DNA from 2 places in the Streptomyces sp. LMG1-1-1.1 genome. Region 2 is predicted to be linked to the other one. Evidence: riboswitches for the same ligand, from Rfam matches in the RefSeq annotation. Region 2 holds a riboswitch; the other holds the start of a gene.

Region 1 (7,668 bases), on a different contig from region 2:
GGATCCGGCACCGCCACCGCGGGCGACCGGCTGGTCAGCATCGGCACGGTGCTGAACCAGCTGCGCGACGAATTTCCCGAAGTGACGATCTCCAAGATCCGGTTCCTGGAGGCCGAGGGGCTGGTCGAGCCCCGGCGGACGGCCTCCGGATACCGGAAGTTCAGCCCGCAGGACGTGGAGCGGCTCGCCCTGATCCTGCGGATGCAGCGGGACCACTACCTTCCGCTGAAGGTCATCCGTGAGCACCTCGACGCCCTCGCCCGCGGGGAGCAGATCAAGCTCCCGGCGCCCGGGCGCCGACGGGATCTCGTCGAGGGTGCCTGGGAGCCGGACGCGGAGCCGCCGACCGCCGCGCGGATCGGACGGGCCGAGCTGATCGCCGCGGCCGAGGTGACCGAGACCGAGCTCGCCGAGTGGGAGTCGTACGGCCTGATCGCCGAGACGGACGGCGGAGGCTACGACGCGGAGAGCGTGACGGTCGCGAGACTCGTAGCGGATCTGGGGAGATTCGGTCTGGAGCCCCGCCATCTGCGGGCGATGAAGGCCGCCGCCGATCGGGAGGCCGGGCTCATCGAACAGGTGGTCGCGCCCCTGCGCCGGCACCGGAATCCGCAGACCAGGGCCCATGCCGAGGCCACCGCGCAGGAGCTCGCCGCGCAGTCCGTACGGCTGCACGCGGCCTTGGTGCAGACGGCTCTGGGCATCCGGCCGCAGTGACGTCGGGAGGGCCCGACTATCCAAACCGGTCGGGCACGTCCTAGGGTTGCTGTGTGAACGAGCTCGACGTTGTGGGTGTCCGGGTGGAAATGCCCTCCAACCAGCCGATCGTGCTCCTGCGTGAAGTGGGAGGCGATCGGTACCTCCCCATCTGGATCGGACCGGGTGAGGCGACCGCGATCGCCTTCGCCCAGCAGGGGATGGCGCCGCCGCGGCCGCTGACGCACGACCTGTTCAAGGACGTGCTGGAGGCCGTGGGCCAGGAGCTCACCCAGGTCCGCATCACGGATCTGCGTGACGGGGTCTTCTACGCCGAGCTGGTCTTCGCCAGCGGCGTCGAGGTGAGCGCGCGCCCGTCCGACGCGATAGCGCTGGCGCTGCGGACCGGTACGCCGATCTTCGGCAGTGACGGTGTGCTGGACGACGCCGGCATCGCGATTCCGGATGAGCAGGAGGACGAGGTGGAGAAGTTCCGCGAGTTCCTCGACCAGATCTCACCGGAGGACTTCGGGACCAACAGCCAGTGAGGCGCGACGCCGCGGCCGGAGGCCGTTCGCGGGGTGCCGTCAGAGCATTCGAGTAGCCTTTCCCCGGTGAGAGATTAGGGAAACCACTCTCAGGGTGATTATCACTCGGCGTGCCGAGTGTGGCGATCGTTGACGCACCCCTGGTGACTGCCTACCTTCGTGTGGGCAGGTCAAGGACGGAGGGTCGGCGTGATGAGCAGCGCGGACGGTACGGCAGGTAGCTCGCTCGGACGGGTGTCCGGGGAGAGCGGTCCGTATCCGCTTCACGGCAGTGTGGGCGACTTCGGGACGGATGCGAACGCCGGCGCGGCGGAAGAGGCGGTCGGCTATCGCGGACCGACGGCCTGCGCGGCCGCCGGGATCACCTATCGGCAGTTGGACTACTGGGCGCGCACCGGGCTCGTGGAGCCGAGCGTGCGGCCCGCCTACGGGTCGGGGACGCAGCGGCTGTACAGCTTCCGCGACGTCGTCGTGCTGAAGATCGTCAAGCGCTTCCTCGACACCGGGGTGGCGCTGCAGAACATCAGGGCCGCGGTGCAGCACCTGCGTGCCCGTGGCTTCCGCGATCTGGAGCGGATGACGCTCATGAGCGACGGGGCCACGGTCTACGAGTGCTCCTCGCCGGACGAGGTCGTCGACCTGCTCCAGGGCGGGCAGGGCGTCTTCGGGATCGCCGTCGGGGTGGTGTGGCGGGACGTCGAGGCGGCGCTCTCGCAGCTGCACGGGGAGCGCGTCGACACGGGCGAGACGCTCGTCGGGAACAACCCGGGTGACGAGCTCGCCAGGCGGCGGCGCGACAAGGCCGTCTGAGCGGGCCCCTGGCCGTCGCGGCCCCGCCGATGCGGTGCGGGGCCGTTGTCAGTGGCGTAAGGCAGCATCGGAACCGTGAGAGCCGCGCCGACGATCCTGCATCTCGACATGGATGCGTTCTTCGCCGCCGCCGAGCAGGCGGCGAAACCCAGCCTGCGCGGAAAGCCCGTCGTGGTCGGCGGTCTCGGGCCGCGGGGCGTCGTCGCTACGGCCTCCTACGAGGCGCGGCGCTTCGGGGTGCATTCGGCGATGCCGATGGGGCAGGCGCGGCGGCTCGCGCCGAACGCCGCCTATCTGGTGCCGCGGTTCGCCTTCTACCGGTCGATCAGCGAGCAGGTGATGGAGCTGCTGGGCCGGCTGTCGCCGCTCGTGGAGCCGCTCAGCCTGGACGAGGCGTTCGTCGACCTGGAGGCCGGGGGCGTCGCCGACGACAGTGCGAGCGCGCGGGCGGCGGGGGAGAGGCTGCGGGTCGACATCCTGGCGACGACGGGGCTGACGGGGTCCGTGGGGCTCGCGGGGTCGAAGATGATCGCGAAGATCGCGTCCGAGGAGGCCAAGCCGAACGGGCTCGTGCTCATCGAGCCCGGCACCGAGAGGGATCTGCTCGGGCCGCGGTCGGTGCGCATCCTGCCCGGGGTCGGGCCCGCGACCGGGGAGCACCTGCGGCGGGCCGGCATGACCACCGTGTCCGATCTCGCGGAGGCCGGCGAGGACGAGCTCGTACGGCTCCTGGGGCGGGCGCACGGGGCCTCGCTGTACCGGATGGCCCAGGGGTACGACGACCGGCCCGTGGTGGCCGAGCGGGACGCGAAGTCGGTGTCGGTCGAGGACACGTTCGACGTGGACCTGCACGACCGGGTGCGGATCAGGGTCGAGGTGGACCGGCTCGCCGACCGGTGCGTGGGGCGGCTGCGGGCTTCCGGGCACTCGGGGCGGACCATCGTCCTCAAGGTGCGGCGGTACGACTTCTCGACGCTCACCCGGTCCGAGACGCTGCGGGGGCCCACGGACGACCCCGGCGTCGTACGGGAGGCCGTGGGGCGGCTCCTGGAGGCCGTGGACACGACCGGGGGCGTGCGGCTGCTCGGGGTGGGGGTGAGCGGGCTCGCTGACTACACGCAGGAGGACCTGTTCGCGCAGGCGGGCGCGGGCGCGTCCTCGGGTTCGGGTGAAGGCCCGGCTGGGGGGTCCGATGCGGGGGAGGGGGAGGAAGGGGCTGCGGCCGCCTCCGGGGCCGCTGGGGCCCCTGTGGCGGACGTGCGGGACGTGCGGGGCGCCGAGGCTGAGGGAGGTCCTGCCGGGCCCGTGGAGAGGCACTGGGCGCCCGGGCGTGACGTACGGCACGCGGTGTACGGAGCCGGGTGGGTGCAGGGGAGTGGGGTCGGGCGGGTCACCGTCCGGTTCGAGGAGCCGGGGTCGGCGGCGCCGGGGCGGGTCCGGACGTTCGCCGTGGACGACCCGGACCTGGAGGAGGGGGAGCCGCTGCCGTTGGTGGGGTGAGGGCGCCTGGGGTCGGGTGGGGCGGGGGCGGCGCGCCTGGGGCCGGTAGCGGGCGGCGATGACGGGAAGCGCGGGCTGGTAGCCGGCAGCCGGCAGCCGGCAGCGGGCGGCGGCGGGGGCGCGTGCGTGGCGACGGGCGGTGGCGGGAGCCTGCGCCGGTAGCCGGTAGCCGGTAGCCGGTGGCCGGTGGCCGGTGGCCGGTGGCCGGTGGCCGGTGGCCGGTGGCCGGTGGCCGGTAACGGGCGGCGGGCGGAGACGGCGGGGACGCGTGCGCTGGCGCCGGGCGGTAGCCGGTAGCGGGCGGAGGCGGCGGGGCCCACCCGCGCCGCCTGCGCGGGCGGGAGCGGGTGGGCGGGGTGGTGCGGTTGGGCGTGGGCCTCTCAGGGCGGGACGGCTGGTGTCAGGGGCCGTCCTGGCCGGCGAGGCGGCCGAAGTCGGTGTCGGGGTAGTCGGCGGGCGCCGGGGGCAGGGTGAGGCTGTAGTGGCGATAGAGCTGGAGTTCCTGCTCCGGGGAGAGGTGGCGGCCTACGCCGAAGTCGGGGGCGTCCTTGATGAGTGCCCGTTCGTAGGGGATGTGGAGGCCGTCGGCGAGGAGATCGCTGGGCTCCAGAGGGACGAAGGCGTCCCTGCTGAAGAGGCCGGTGCGGACGGCGGCCCATTCCGGGATGCCGGTCGCGTCGTCGAGGTACACCTCGTCCACGGTGCCGATCTTGTGTCCGTTCCGGTCGAACGCCTTGCGGCCGATCAGGCTGCGCGGATCGATGTCGGTCTGCACGGTCCCTCCAACTGGTCGCAACTGCTCTACACCCCTACGAAAGTGCACAACTGGGATGTCGGCCACTTGAGCGAAGGAAGCCACAACCGCGCTGGTAGGCTGGCTGTGGCTGTCGACCCTGTGCGGGAGAGTCCCCCGGAGAAACCTTCCGGAGGGCGCCGAAGGAGCAAATCCTCCCCGGAATCTCTCAGGCCCCTGTACCGCGCGGACGAGGTCACTCTGGAAAGCAGAGCGGTGCCCCCGGCGGCACGCGCTCTCACCGACGGTGAAAGCCGGCGTGCCCTCAGGCGTGCCGGTGAAACTCTCAGGTTGAGATGACAGAGGGGGAGGCCGTCCGGGTACCCGCGCCGTGGTGCCCCTCGCAGGTCGTGACGACCAGGAGGCCTCCGTACATGACCGCCAACCGCACTCCGCTCTCCGAGCTCGAACAGGGCATCCCGTTCGAGCAGCGGCACATCGGGCCCGACGCCGAGGCGCGCGCCAAGATGCTCGCCCAGGTCGGTTACGGCTCGCTCGACGAACTCACCGCCGCCGCGGTGCCGGACGTGATCAAGAACGCCGAGGCGCTGGGGCTGCCCGCCGCCCGCACCGAGGCCGAGGTCCTCGCCGAGCTGCGCACGCTCGCCGACCGCAACCAGGTCCTAGCCCCGATGATCGGCCTCGGCTACTACGGCACCTTCACCCCGCCGGTCATCCTGCGGAACGTCATGGAGAACCCGGCCTGGTACACGGCGTACACGCCGTACCAGCCGGAGATCTCCCAGGGTCGCCTCGAAGCCCTGCTGAACTTCCAGACCATGGTCGCCGACCTGACCGGTCTGCCCACCTCCGGCGCCTCCCTCCTCGACGAGGGCACCGCCGCCGCCGAGGCCATGGCGCTGTCCCGCCGTGTCGGCAAGGTCAAGAACGGCGTCTTCCTCATCGACGCCGACGCCCTGCCGCAGACGATCGCCGTCATCGAGACCCGCGCCGAGCCGACCGGTGTCGAGGTCGTCGTCGCCGACCTGAGCGAGGGCATCCCCGCCGAGGTCGCCGAGCGCGGTGTCTTCGGTGTGCTCCTCCAGTACCCGGGCGCCTCCGGTGCCGTCCGCGACATCAAGCCGCTGATCGACGCCGCCCACGAGCTCGGCGCGATCGTGACCGTCGCCGCCGACCTGCTCGCGCTCACGCTGCTCACCTCGCCCGGTGAGCTCGGGGCCGACATCGCCGTCGGAACGACGCAGCGCTTCGGCGTGCCGATGGGCTTCGGCGGTCCGCACGCCGGCTACATGGCCGTCCAGGACAAGCACGCCCGCTCCCTGCCCGGCCGTCTGGTGGGCGTCTCCGTCGACGCCGACGGCAACCGCGCGTACCGCCTGGCCCTGCAGACCCGCGAGCAGCACATCCGCCGCGAGAAGGCCACCAGCAACATCTGTACCGCTCAGGTGCTGCTCGCCGTCATGGCCGGCATGTACGCCGTCTACCACGGCCCGGACGGCCTGAAGCAGATCGCGCAGCGCACGCACCGCTACGCCGCCATCCTCGCCGCGGGTCTGACCGCCGGGGGCGTCGAGCTCACCCAGGGCGCCTTCTTCGACACCCTCACCGCCCGCGTCCCGGGCAAGGCCGACGAGGTCGTCGCCGCCGCCCGCGAGGCCGGCGTGAACCTCCACCGCGTCGACGGCGACCTCGTGTCGATCTCGTGCGACGAGACCACCGGGCGCGAGCAGCTCGCCGCCGTGTGGGGCGCCTTCGGCGTCACCGCCGACATCGAGGCCCTGGACCTCGTCGTCGAGGACACGCTGCCCGCCGGGCTGCTGCGCTCCGACGCGTACCTGACCCACCCGGTCTTCCACGCGCACCGCTCCGAGACCTCGATGCTGCGCTACCTGCGCAAGCTCGCGGACCGCGACTACGCGCTGGACCGCGGCATGATCCCGCTCGGCTCCTGCACGATGAAGCTGAACGCCACGACCGAGATGGAGCCGGTGACCTGGCCCGAGTTCGGCCAGATCCACCCCTTCGCCCCGATCGAGCAGGCGCAGGGCTACGTCACGCTCATCACCGAGCTCGAGGAGCGCCTCGCCGAGGTCACCGGCTACGACAAGGTGTCGATCCAGCCGAACGCCGGTTCGCAGGGCGAGCTGGCCGGCCTGCTCGCCGTCCGCGCGTACCACCGCGCCAACGGCGACCTCCAGCGCACGGTCTGCCTCATCCCGTCCTCCGCGCACGGCACCAACGCCGCCTCCGCGGTGATGGCCGGCATGAAGGTCGTCGTCGTGAAGACCGCCGACGACGGCGAGGTCGACGTCGAGGACCTGCGGGCCAAGATCGCGCAGTACCGCGACGAGCTGTCGGTGCTGATGATCACCTACCCGTCCACGCACGGTGTGTTCGAGGAGCACGTCGCCGACATCTGCGCCGAGGTCCACGAGGCCGGCGGCCAGGTGTACGTCGACGGTGCCAACCTGAACGCGCTGGTCGGTCTGGCCAAGCCGGGCAAGTTCGGCGGCGACGTCTCGCACCTGAACCTGCACAAGACCTTCTGCATCCCGCACGGCGGCGGCGGCCCCGGCGTCGGCCCGGTCGGCGTCCGCGCCCACCTCGCCCCGTACCTGCCGAACCACCCGCTCCAGCCCACCGCGGGCCCGGAGACCGGCGTCGGCCCGATCTCGGCCGCCCCGTGGGGCTCCGCGGGCATCCTGCCGATCTCGTGGTCGTACGTGCGCCTGATGGGCGGCGAGGGCCTCAAGCGCGCCACCCAGGTCGCGGTCCTCGCGGCGAACTACATCGCCAAGCGCCTCGAGCCGCACTTCCCGGTGCTCTACACCGGCCCGGCCGGTCTGGTCGCCCACGAGTGCATCGTGGACCTGCGCCCGCTGTCGAAGGCGACCGGCGTCACCGTCGACGACATCGCGAAGCGCCTCATCGACTACGGCTTCCACGCGCCGACGATGTCCTTCCCGGTGGCCGGCACGCTGATGATCGAGCCGACCGAGTCCGAGGACCTCACCGAGCTCGACCGCTTCTGCGACACGATGATCGCGATCCGCGGCGAGATCGAGAAGGTCGCCGCGGGCCAGTGGCCCGCCGACGACAACCCGCTGCACAACGCGCCGCACACCGCGGCCGCGCTGGGCGGCGAGTGGAACCACGCCTACACCCGTGACGAGGCCGTCTTCCCGGCCGGCGTCTCGGCCGCCGACAAGTACTGGCCGCCGGTGCGCCGCATCGACGGCGCCTTCGGCGACCGGAACCTGGTCTGCTCGTGCCCGCCGATGGACGAGTACGACAACTGAGCACGAGCCGAGGGCCGGTTCGGAGGATCTCCTCCGGGCCGGCCCTCGGCGTTCTCCCTCG
Region 2 (7,668 bases):
ACGAGTCGGCCTCCTGCGAGCCGATGAACTTCAGCTCGCCGCCCTTCTTGGTGGAGGGGCTGGCGACCTTGTTCACGGCGGCGTTGAAGCCGGCCGCGCTGGTCTTGCCGTTGCCGCCGTCACCGGACTTGGCACCGCCACCACAAGCCGTGGCGGCGACCATCGTGGCCGCGGCAAGCAGCGCGCCCGCGGCGATTCTGCGCTGGGAGCTCTTCAGCATGGGTCCAACAACCTCCGGGATAGTGGCGGCCGTTACGGCGGTCCGCCGAGTGGGGATGGGCCTCCTGTCGGCAGCGGCAGGGGCGGGTCTTGCGTGTCGTCGGCGAACGGTCAGCGGGAGCCCTTCGGGTCGAGCGCGTCACGCACGCCGTCGCCGAAGAGGTTGAACGCCAGGACGGTGATGAAGATCGCGAGGCCGGGGATCACCATGAAGAGGGGGTCCGCTTCGTAGGTCGTGATGGCCGTCGACAGCATCTGCCCCCAGGAAGCGGTGGGAGGCTTCACACCCGCGCCGAGGAAGCTGAGCGCCGCTTCGGTGAGGATGTTGGTGGGAATCATGAGGGTCGCGTAGACCGTGATCGGCGCGATCAGGTTGGGCAGCAGCTCGCGGCGCAGGATGTAGAAGCGGCCGGCGCCCAGGCTCTGGGCGGCCTCGACGTACTCGCGGTTGCGCAGCGAGAGGGTCTGGCCGCGGACGATGCGGCCCACGTACGGCCAGCCGAAGAAGCCGATCACGAGCACCAGGGCGGCGATGCGGACGCCCGAGCCGTCGAGTCCGAGGAACTGGTTCGGCAGCACCGAGACCAGGGCGATCGTGAAGAGCAGCTGCGGGAAGGCGAGCATGACGTCCATGACCCGGCTGAGGGCCGCGTCGATCCAGCCACCGAAGTAGCCGGCGATGATGCCGAGCACGGTGCCGAGGGCCACGGCGAAGACCGCCGCCAGGAAGGCGACGAGCAGCGAGATCCGGGCGCCGTAGACGATGCGGCTGAAGACGTCGCGGCCGTTGACGGGCTCGACGCCGAAGAGGAAGTCGGAGCTGGCGCCGCCCCAGGAGCCGATCGGGGTGCCGAAGAGCGGGTCGATCTGGTCCTCGTGGAACTCGTCCGGCGGGTGGCCGAGGAGGCTGACGATGACCGGGGCGAAGATCGCGACCAGGACGAGGAAGCCGACGACGAAGGCGCCGGCGAGGGCGAGCTTGTCGCGCTTGAGGCGGGTCCAGGCGATCTTCCAGGGCGAGCGGCCCTCGATCGCCTTGGCGGTGGTGCCGGGGGCGTCCGGGGTGCCGGGTGCGTCGGGCGCGCCGTCGACGGTGGCGGTCGCCTCGCCCGCACTCGTCTCGTGCAGTGGTGCCGTCATCGTGGTGAGGACCCCTCTCGGCCGCCGGTAGCCGGCCCTTGCCCGCCGCGGGTAGCGGCTCGGTGGAACAAAATGCTGGGCATCTGCTCGAAAGGAGCCGAACACCCGGTGTTCCGGGGAGTCTTCAGTGCGCTTGTGATCACCCGCCAGCCCTGACGAGGAATGTTTGCTCAAACGTGATGCGGTGCTGCGACTTCCGTTATCCGGACGTCGTGATCACGTGAGCGGACCATCTCGGGTCCTCTTCGCCACAATCGGGCATGTCGCCCAACGTGGCTTTTGAGCTCCTCAATTGGGGCGAAAGAAGGGCCCCGACGAGGTCCGGCGGGACCTCTGGGGCGTACGGAGGGAAATGAGGTGTCTCAGTATGCGGACGGCGCCGACGGCGGGTACCCGTACCCCGGAACGGCGGCGGAACCGCGACCGGCGTGCGCCTCGCGGTCGTAGAACGGGCGCGCGTTCGCCCGCAGCCAGAGCGCCACCGGGTCGTACGCGTCGGAGAGGGCGACCGTCGAGACGGGCAGCCCATCGGGTACGGAGCCGATCGACTGGCGCATCATCGAGCGGACCGTGTCGACGGCCGCCGCCGAGGTGTCGTACAGGTCGAGACCGATGGCGAGGTACGGGGAGCCGAGCGCGGGCTGCACCCAGCCGCGGCGCAGCGCCCGGACCGCCGGGGTGCGGTGCGCGTTCTGCGTGAGCAGGGCGTAGAACTGCGGGATCTCCAGGGTCGGCTCGGAGACGCGGAGCGGTCCGGCCGGCATGCGGTCGAGACCGGTGGCGATCCGGCGCAGGTCGGCCCAGGGGATGCCGACGCCGCCGCCGGGGGCGTGCGGATTCAGCCAGACGCCCCAGCGGTCGGGGTAGAGGGCGCGTGCGATGTCGCGGCCGGTGACGAGCTCGTGGGCGCGGTTCCAGCCGGAGGCGGCGAGTTCCTGGGGGGAGGTGACGCAGGGCGCGTAGCCGAAGCCGTCGACCTCCATGTTCCCGTACTGGGCGTCGGAGGAGCCGGGCGAACCGTGCCAGAGCAGCATCCAGAGTTCGCCGTCGGCGAGGGCGTGCAGCAACTGCTCGTACGCGTCGTAGCGTCCGGGTGCCACCTCGCGCAGCATGCGCTCGACCTCGCCGGCCGCAGCGGTGCCTGACGCGCTCACCATGGGTCCCCGCCCCTCATTCCGTCCACCATGTCCGCGCGGCTTCCGTGCCGCTGCCGAGTCGGTTCGGCTCACCGGTCAGTTCAGCTTAAACAGGGGGCCGCTCACACGGCGGCGCGCTGGTAGAACGGGCGCACCCGCTCCAGCATCCAGTCGCCGACCGGGTCCTGCGCCATGTCGAGCAGGATGAGGTTGACCGGCCAGGCGACCTCGACCCGGCCGAGCGCGCGGCCGAGGGCGTCCAGGGGCGCGTTGCGGTCGGCGCCCTCCCAGTGGGCGAGCTGGACGCCGATGAAGAGGGCGGGTTCGGTGCCCTCGACGCTGGCGAGCGCGCGGCGGGCGCTGGTGACGACGCCGGTGGCCTCGAACTCGGCGGAGGCCGCGGCGAGGAAGTCGACCGGGTCGTCCTGCCAGTCGGGCTCGAAGAGCCGGACGCGGCCGCCGGTGGCGGGGCCGTCGAGCGGGGTGCGGCCGGTGCGGCAGAGCTCGGCGACGGCGGGCGGGGGCAGCGGGACCCCGGCGGCGCCGCCCGGGTTCAGGGCGATGCCGAGCTGCGGGGGCAGGCCGCGGGCGAAGTCGCGGGCGGGGGCGACGGCGAACGACATGTGGTCACCGACACAGGCGAGGAACTGCTGTTCGGAGCTGAAGACGGGGACGTAGGCCGCGCCGTCGATCTCCATGGTGGCGAGGTCGAGGTCGGGGCTGTCGGGGCCGCCGCCGTTCGGCAGGGGCACCCAGACCTGGCTGCGGCCCAGCACCTCGACGAGCCGGCCTCCGGCCGCGGGGTTGCCGAGTGAGGCGGCAAGGACCTCTTCGAGCTCGTTGCCCGGCCACGTCACGTCCACGGTCGCGTTTCCCCTTCTCGCACGGCCTGCCGCACCGGCCGCCCGGCAGCACCCTAACGCCGCCCCGGCGCCGCCGTGGCCAAAAGGGAGGGTACGGGTCCCCCGCCGCGGTCAGGCGGCGTCGCGGAAGGAGATGCGGCGGAGGGTGTCGGCGGCGGCGCGGTCGAGGAGGGTGACGGAGGCGCAGCCGGGCGGGAGGCTGCCGGACTCGGCGGCCCGCAGCAGCCGGCCGACGGCCCGCCGGTGCCGGGCGAAGGCGTAGACGGATACGCCGCGGCCCCGGGCGTCCTGCCCGGCCCGCGCCGTGTCCGGGGTCACGTCGAGGAGGACCAGGTGCAGGGCGCTGCCCCGGCGGCGGGCCTCGCGGGCGAGCCAGCCGCGCACCCAGGACTGGGTGCCGCAGTCGTGGACGATCGCGCTCGCGCCGGAGCGCAGGACGCGGCGGAGCCCGGCGTAGTGCGCGAGGCGGACGAGGGGGCGGTAGACGGCGTACGGCAGGAGGCGGGGCATACGGAGCTCCCAGCGCTCGCGGGCGTCCTGGGAGTCGATGCCGTGGCCCTCGGCGGCCCGCTTCATGAGGGTGGACTTGCCGCTGCCGGGCAGCCCGGAGACGACGACGAGGTCGCCGGCGGCGAAGACGAGGGCGCGGGGGCCGCGGTCGCCGCGCTCGCGGAGGTCGCGCAGGATCCGTCCGCGGCGGCGGGTCCTGGCGCGGGCCCGCTGGGCCGGTATGCCGGTGCCGGTCGCGTACGCGCCGGTGTGCTCGATCCTCATCGCGCTCCCCCCTGTCGGGTCTCAGGAGACCTGAGGAGACCCTTGCCCACGAAGTGTAAAGAAACGGTAATGAGACACAAGCGATTTGCCCCGCCGACACCGCATGCAATGATGTGCGCGCCAGGCGCGCACAGTCGCCACACAATCGCATACCGGCCGCTCGAATCCGCGCGGGAGAGTTCCGGGCCGCCGACGGCGTCCGGACGCCGAAGGAGCAAGACCCTCCCTTGAATCTCTCAGGCCCCGTACCGCGCGGATGAGGCAGATCTGAAAAGCGGGACACCGTGCCGTGTCCCCACCCAAGGTGCAAGCCGATCTCTCGGTGACGAGATGCTCTCGGTGAACCTCTCAGGTTCCATGACAGATGGGGAGGACGTCCTCGCCCGTCATGTGTTTCGTCACCGATCACGCCCTTGGGACCCGGGAGCCACCCCATGAGCACTGCCCCCCGTCTGACCGCCCTCGATGCCCTGCATCGTTCGCTGGGCGCGACCATGACCGACTTCGCGGGCTGGGACATGCCGCTGCGGTACGCCAGCGAGCGCGACGAGCACAACGCCGTCCGCACGAAGGCCGGCCTCTTCGACCTCTCCCACATGGGCGAGATCACGGTCACCGGCCCGCAGGCCGCGGAACTGCTCGACTACGCCCTGGTCGGCAACATCTCCACGATCGGCGTCGGCCGCGCGCGCTACACGATGATCTGCCAGGAGGACGGCGGCATCCTCGACGACCTGATCGTCTACCGCCTCGCCGAGACCGAGGCCGGGTCCTCTCCCTACATGGTCGTCGCCAACGCCTCCAACGCGCAGATCGTCCTGGACGCGCTCGTGGCCCGCGCGGAGGGCTTCGACGCCGAGGTGCGCGACGACCGTGACGCGTACGCCCTGATCGCGGTCCAGGGCCCGGAGTCCCCCGGCATCCTGAAGTCGATCACGGACGCCGACCTGGACGGCCTGAAGTACTACGCCGGCCTGCCCGGCACGGTCGCGGGCGTGCCCGCGCTGATCGCCCGTACCGGCTACACCGGCGAGGACGGCTTCGAGCTGTTCCTGAAGCCGGAGCACGCGGAGGGCGTCTGGAAGGCGCTGACCGAGGCGGGCGCGGGCGTCGGCCTGATCCCCTGCGGCCTGTCCTGCCGTGACACGCTCCGCCTGGAGGCGGGCATGCCGCTGTACGGCCACGAGCTGACCACCGCCCTCACCCCCTTCGACGCGGGCCTCGGCCGGGTCGTGAAGTTCGAGAAGCCCGGCGACTTCGTCGGCCGCAAGGCGCTGGAGGCCGCCGCCGAGCGCGCCGAGACCGCGCCGCCGCGCAAGCTGGTCGGCCTGATCGCCGAGGGCCGCCGCGTCCCGCGCGCGGGCTTCTCGGTCGTCTCCGGCGGCGAGGTCGTCGGCGAGATCACCTCGGGCGCCCCGTCCCCGACCCTCGGCAAGCCGATCGCCATCGCGTACGTCGACGCGGCGCACGCGGCTCCCGGCACCGCGGGTGTAGGTGTGGACATCCGCGGTACCCACGAGCCCTACGAGGTCGTGGCTCTGCCGTTCTACAAGCGCCAGAAGTGACGCAGTCGTCTCACCCGGCGTCTCACCCCGCAAGACCCACGTACATCAGCACTCCCCCGATCCAGGAGAATCAGGCCATGAGCAACCCCCAGCAGCTCCGCTACAGCAAGGAGCACGAGTGGCTGACGGACGCCGTTGACGGCGTCGCCACCGTCGGCATCACCGAGCACGCGGCGAACGCGCTCGGCGACATCGTGTACGTGCAGCTTCCCGAGGTCGGCAGCACCGTGACCGCGGGCGAGGACTGCGGTGAGCTGGAGTCGACCAAGTCCGTCAGCGACCTGTACTCCCCGGTGACCGGCGAGGTCGTCGCGGTGAACCAGGACGTCGTCGACGACCCGGCGCTGGTGAACACCGCCCCGTTCGAGGGCGGCTGGCTGTTCAAGGTGCGCCTCGACGGTGAGCCGAAGGACCTGCTCTCCGCCGACGAGTACACCGCCTTCACCGCCGGCTAACCGAGACCCCCTAGGGATCGATTCATGTCGCTTCTGAACACTCCCCTCCACGAGCTGGACCCCGACGTCGCCGCCGCCGTCGACGCCGAGCTCCGCCGTCAGCAGTCCACCCTCGAGATGATCGCGTCGGAGAACTTCGCTCCGGTCGCCGTCATGGAGGCCCAGGGCTCCGTCCTCACCAACAAGTACGCCGAGGGCTACCCGGGCCGCCGCTACTACGGCGGCTGCGAGCACGTCGACGTGGCCGAGCAGATCGCGATCGACCGGATCAAGGACCTGTTCGGCGCCGAGTACGCCAACGTCCAGCCGCACTCCGGCGCCTCCGCGAACCAGGCCGCCCTCTTCGCCATCGCCCAGCCCGGCGACACGATCCTGGGTCTGGACCTGGCGCACGGCGGTCACCTGACCCACGGCATGCGCCTGAACTTCTCGGGCAAGCAGTTCAACGTGGTCGCGTACCACGTGGACGAGGCCGGTCTGGTCGACATGGCCGAGGTCGAGCGCCTCGCCAAGGAGCACCGCCCGAAGGTGATCATCGCGGGCTGGTCCGCCTACCCGCGCCAGCTGGATTTCGCGGAGTTCCGCCGGATCGCCGACGAGGTCGAGGCCTACCTGTGGGTCGACATGGCCCACTTCGCGGGCCTGGTCGCGGCCGGTCTGCACCCGAACCCGGTCGAGTACGCGGACGTGGTGACCTCCACCACGCACAAGACGCTCGGCGGCCCCCGCGGCGGCATCATCCTGGCGAAGAAGGAGTTCGCGAAGAAGCTGAACTCCTCGGTCTTCCCCGGCTTCCAGGGCGGCCCGCTGGAGCACGTGATCGCGGCCAAGGCCGTCTCCTTCAAGGTCGCGGCCTCGGAGGAGTTCAAGGAGCGCCAGCAGCGCACCCTGGACGGCGCCCGCATCATCGCCGAGCGCCTGGTCCAGGACGACGTCACCGCCCACGGTGTCTCGGTCCTGTCCGGCGGCACGGACGTGCACCTGCTCCTCGTCGACCTGCGCGACAGCGAGCTGGACGGCCAGCAGGCCGAGGACCGTCTCCACGAGGTCGGCATCACGGTCAACCGGAACGCCGTTCCGAACGACCCGCGCCCGCCGATGGTCACCTCCGGTCTGCGCATCGGTACGCCGGCGCTCGCGACCCGCGGTTTCCAGGCGGACGACTTCACCGAGGTCGGCGACATCATCGCGGAGACCCTGAAGCCGGGCTTCGACGCCGACAAGGCCGAGGCGCTCAAGGCCCGGGTGACCGCCCTGGCGGACAAGCACCCGCTGTACCCCGGCCTGAAGTAATTTCGTACGCTTTTGTTCGTACGAAAGCTCCGGGGCACCGCGCACACTGGACAGTGAGCGCGGTGCCCCGTTCCATGCTCAGCCTTTCTGCTCCACCCCGGCAGACAACGGCGTCTAGCCCCCCACAAGGAGTCCTACCGTGGCCATCTCGGTCTTCGACCTGTTCTCGATCGGCATCGGCCCGTCGAGCTCCCACACGGTGGGGCCCATGCGTGCGGCGCGG

What was found. A riboswitch is a leader RNA that binds a small molecule or an ion and turns the genes downstream of it on or off. The one in region 2 is predicted to bind glycine.
Region 1: linked by a shared signal. The riboswitch ahead of gcvP (aminomethyl-transferring glycine dehydrogenase) and the one ahead of gcvT (glycine cleavage system aminomethyltransferase GcvT) in region 2 are both predicted to bind glycine.

What each region holds. Positions count from the first base shown of each region.
Region 1 is NZ_JBFPNH010000072.1:6,829-14,496, forward strand. It holds gene MRBLMG1_RS33330 (MerR family transcriptional regulator) at 1-717, shown strand, start outside; gene MRBLMG1_RS33335 (bifunctional nuclease family protein) at 771-1,244, shown strand; gene MRBLMG1_RS33340 (MerR family transcriptional regulator) at 1,437-2,054, shown strand; gene MRBLMG1_RS33345 (DNA polymerase IV) at 2,130-3,554, shown strand; gene MRBLMG1_RS33350 (PRC-barrel domain-containing protein) at 3,955-4,329, opposite strand; glycine riboswitch at 4,443-4,542, shown strand; gene gcvP (aminomethyl-transferring glycine dehydrogenase) at 4,722-7,607, shown strand.
Region 2 is NZ_JBFPNH010000020.1:47,171-54,838, reverse strand. It holds gene MRBLMG1_RS10305 (ABC transporter substrate-binding protein) at 1-220, opposite strand, end outside; gene MRBLMG1_RS10300 (ABC transporter permease) at 331-1,359, opposite strand; gene MRBLMG1_RS10295 (enhanced serine sensitivity protein SseB C-terminal domain-containing protein) at 1,722-2,513, opposite strand; gene MRBLMG1_RS10290 (enhanced serine sensitivity protein SseB) at 2,618-3,358, opposite strand; gene MRBLMG1_RS10285 (AAA family ATPase) at 3,470-4,132, opposite strand; glycine riboswitch at 4,294-4,393, shown strand; glycine riboswitch at 4,395-4,506, shown strand; gene gcvT (glycine cleavage system aminomethyltransferase GcvT) at 4,567-5,697, shown strand; gene gcvH (glycine cleavage system protein GcvH) at 5,775-6,152, shown strand; gene glyA (serine hydroxymethyltransferase) at 6,177-7,445, shown strand; gene MRBLMG1_RS10265 (L-serine ammonia-lyase) at 7,585-7,668, shown strand, end outside.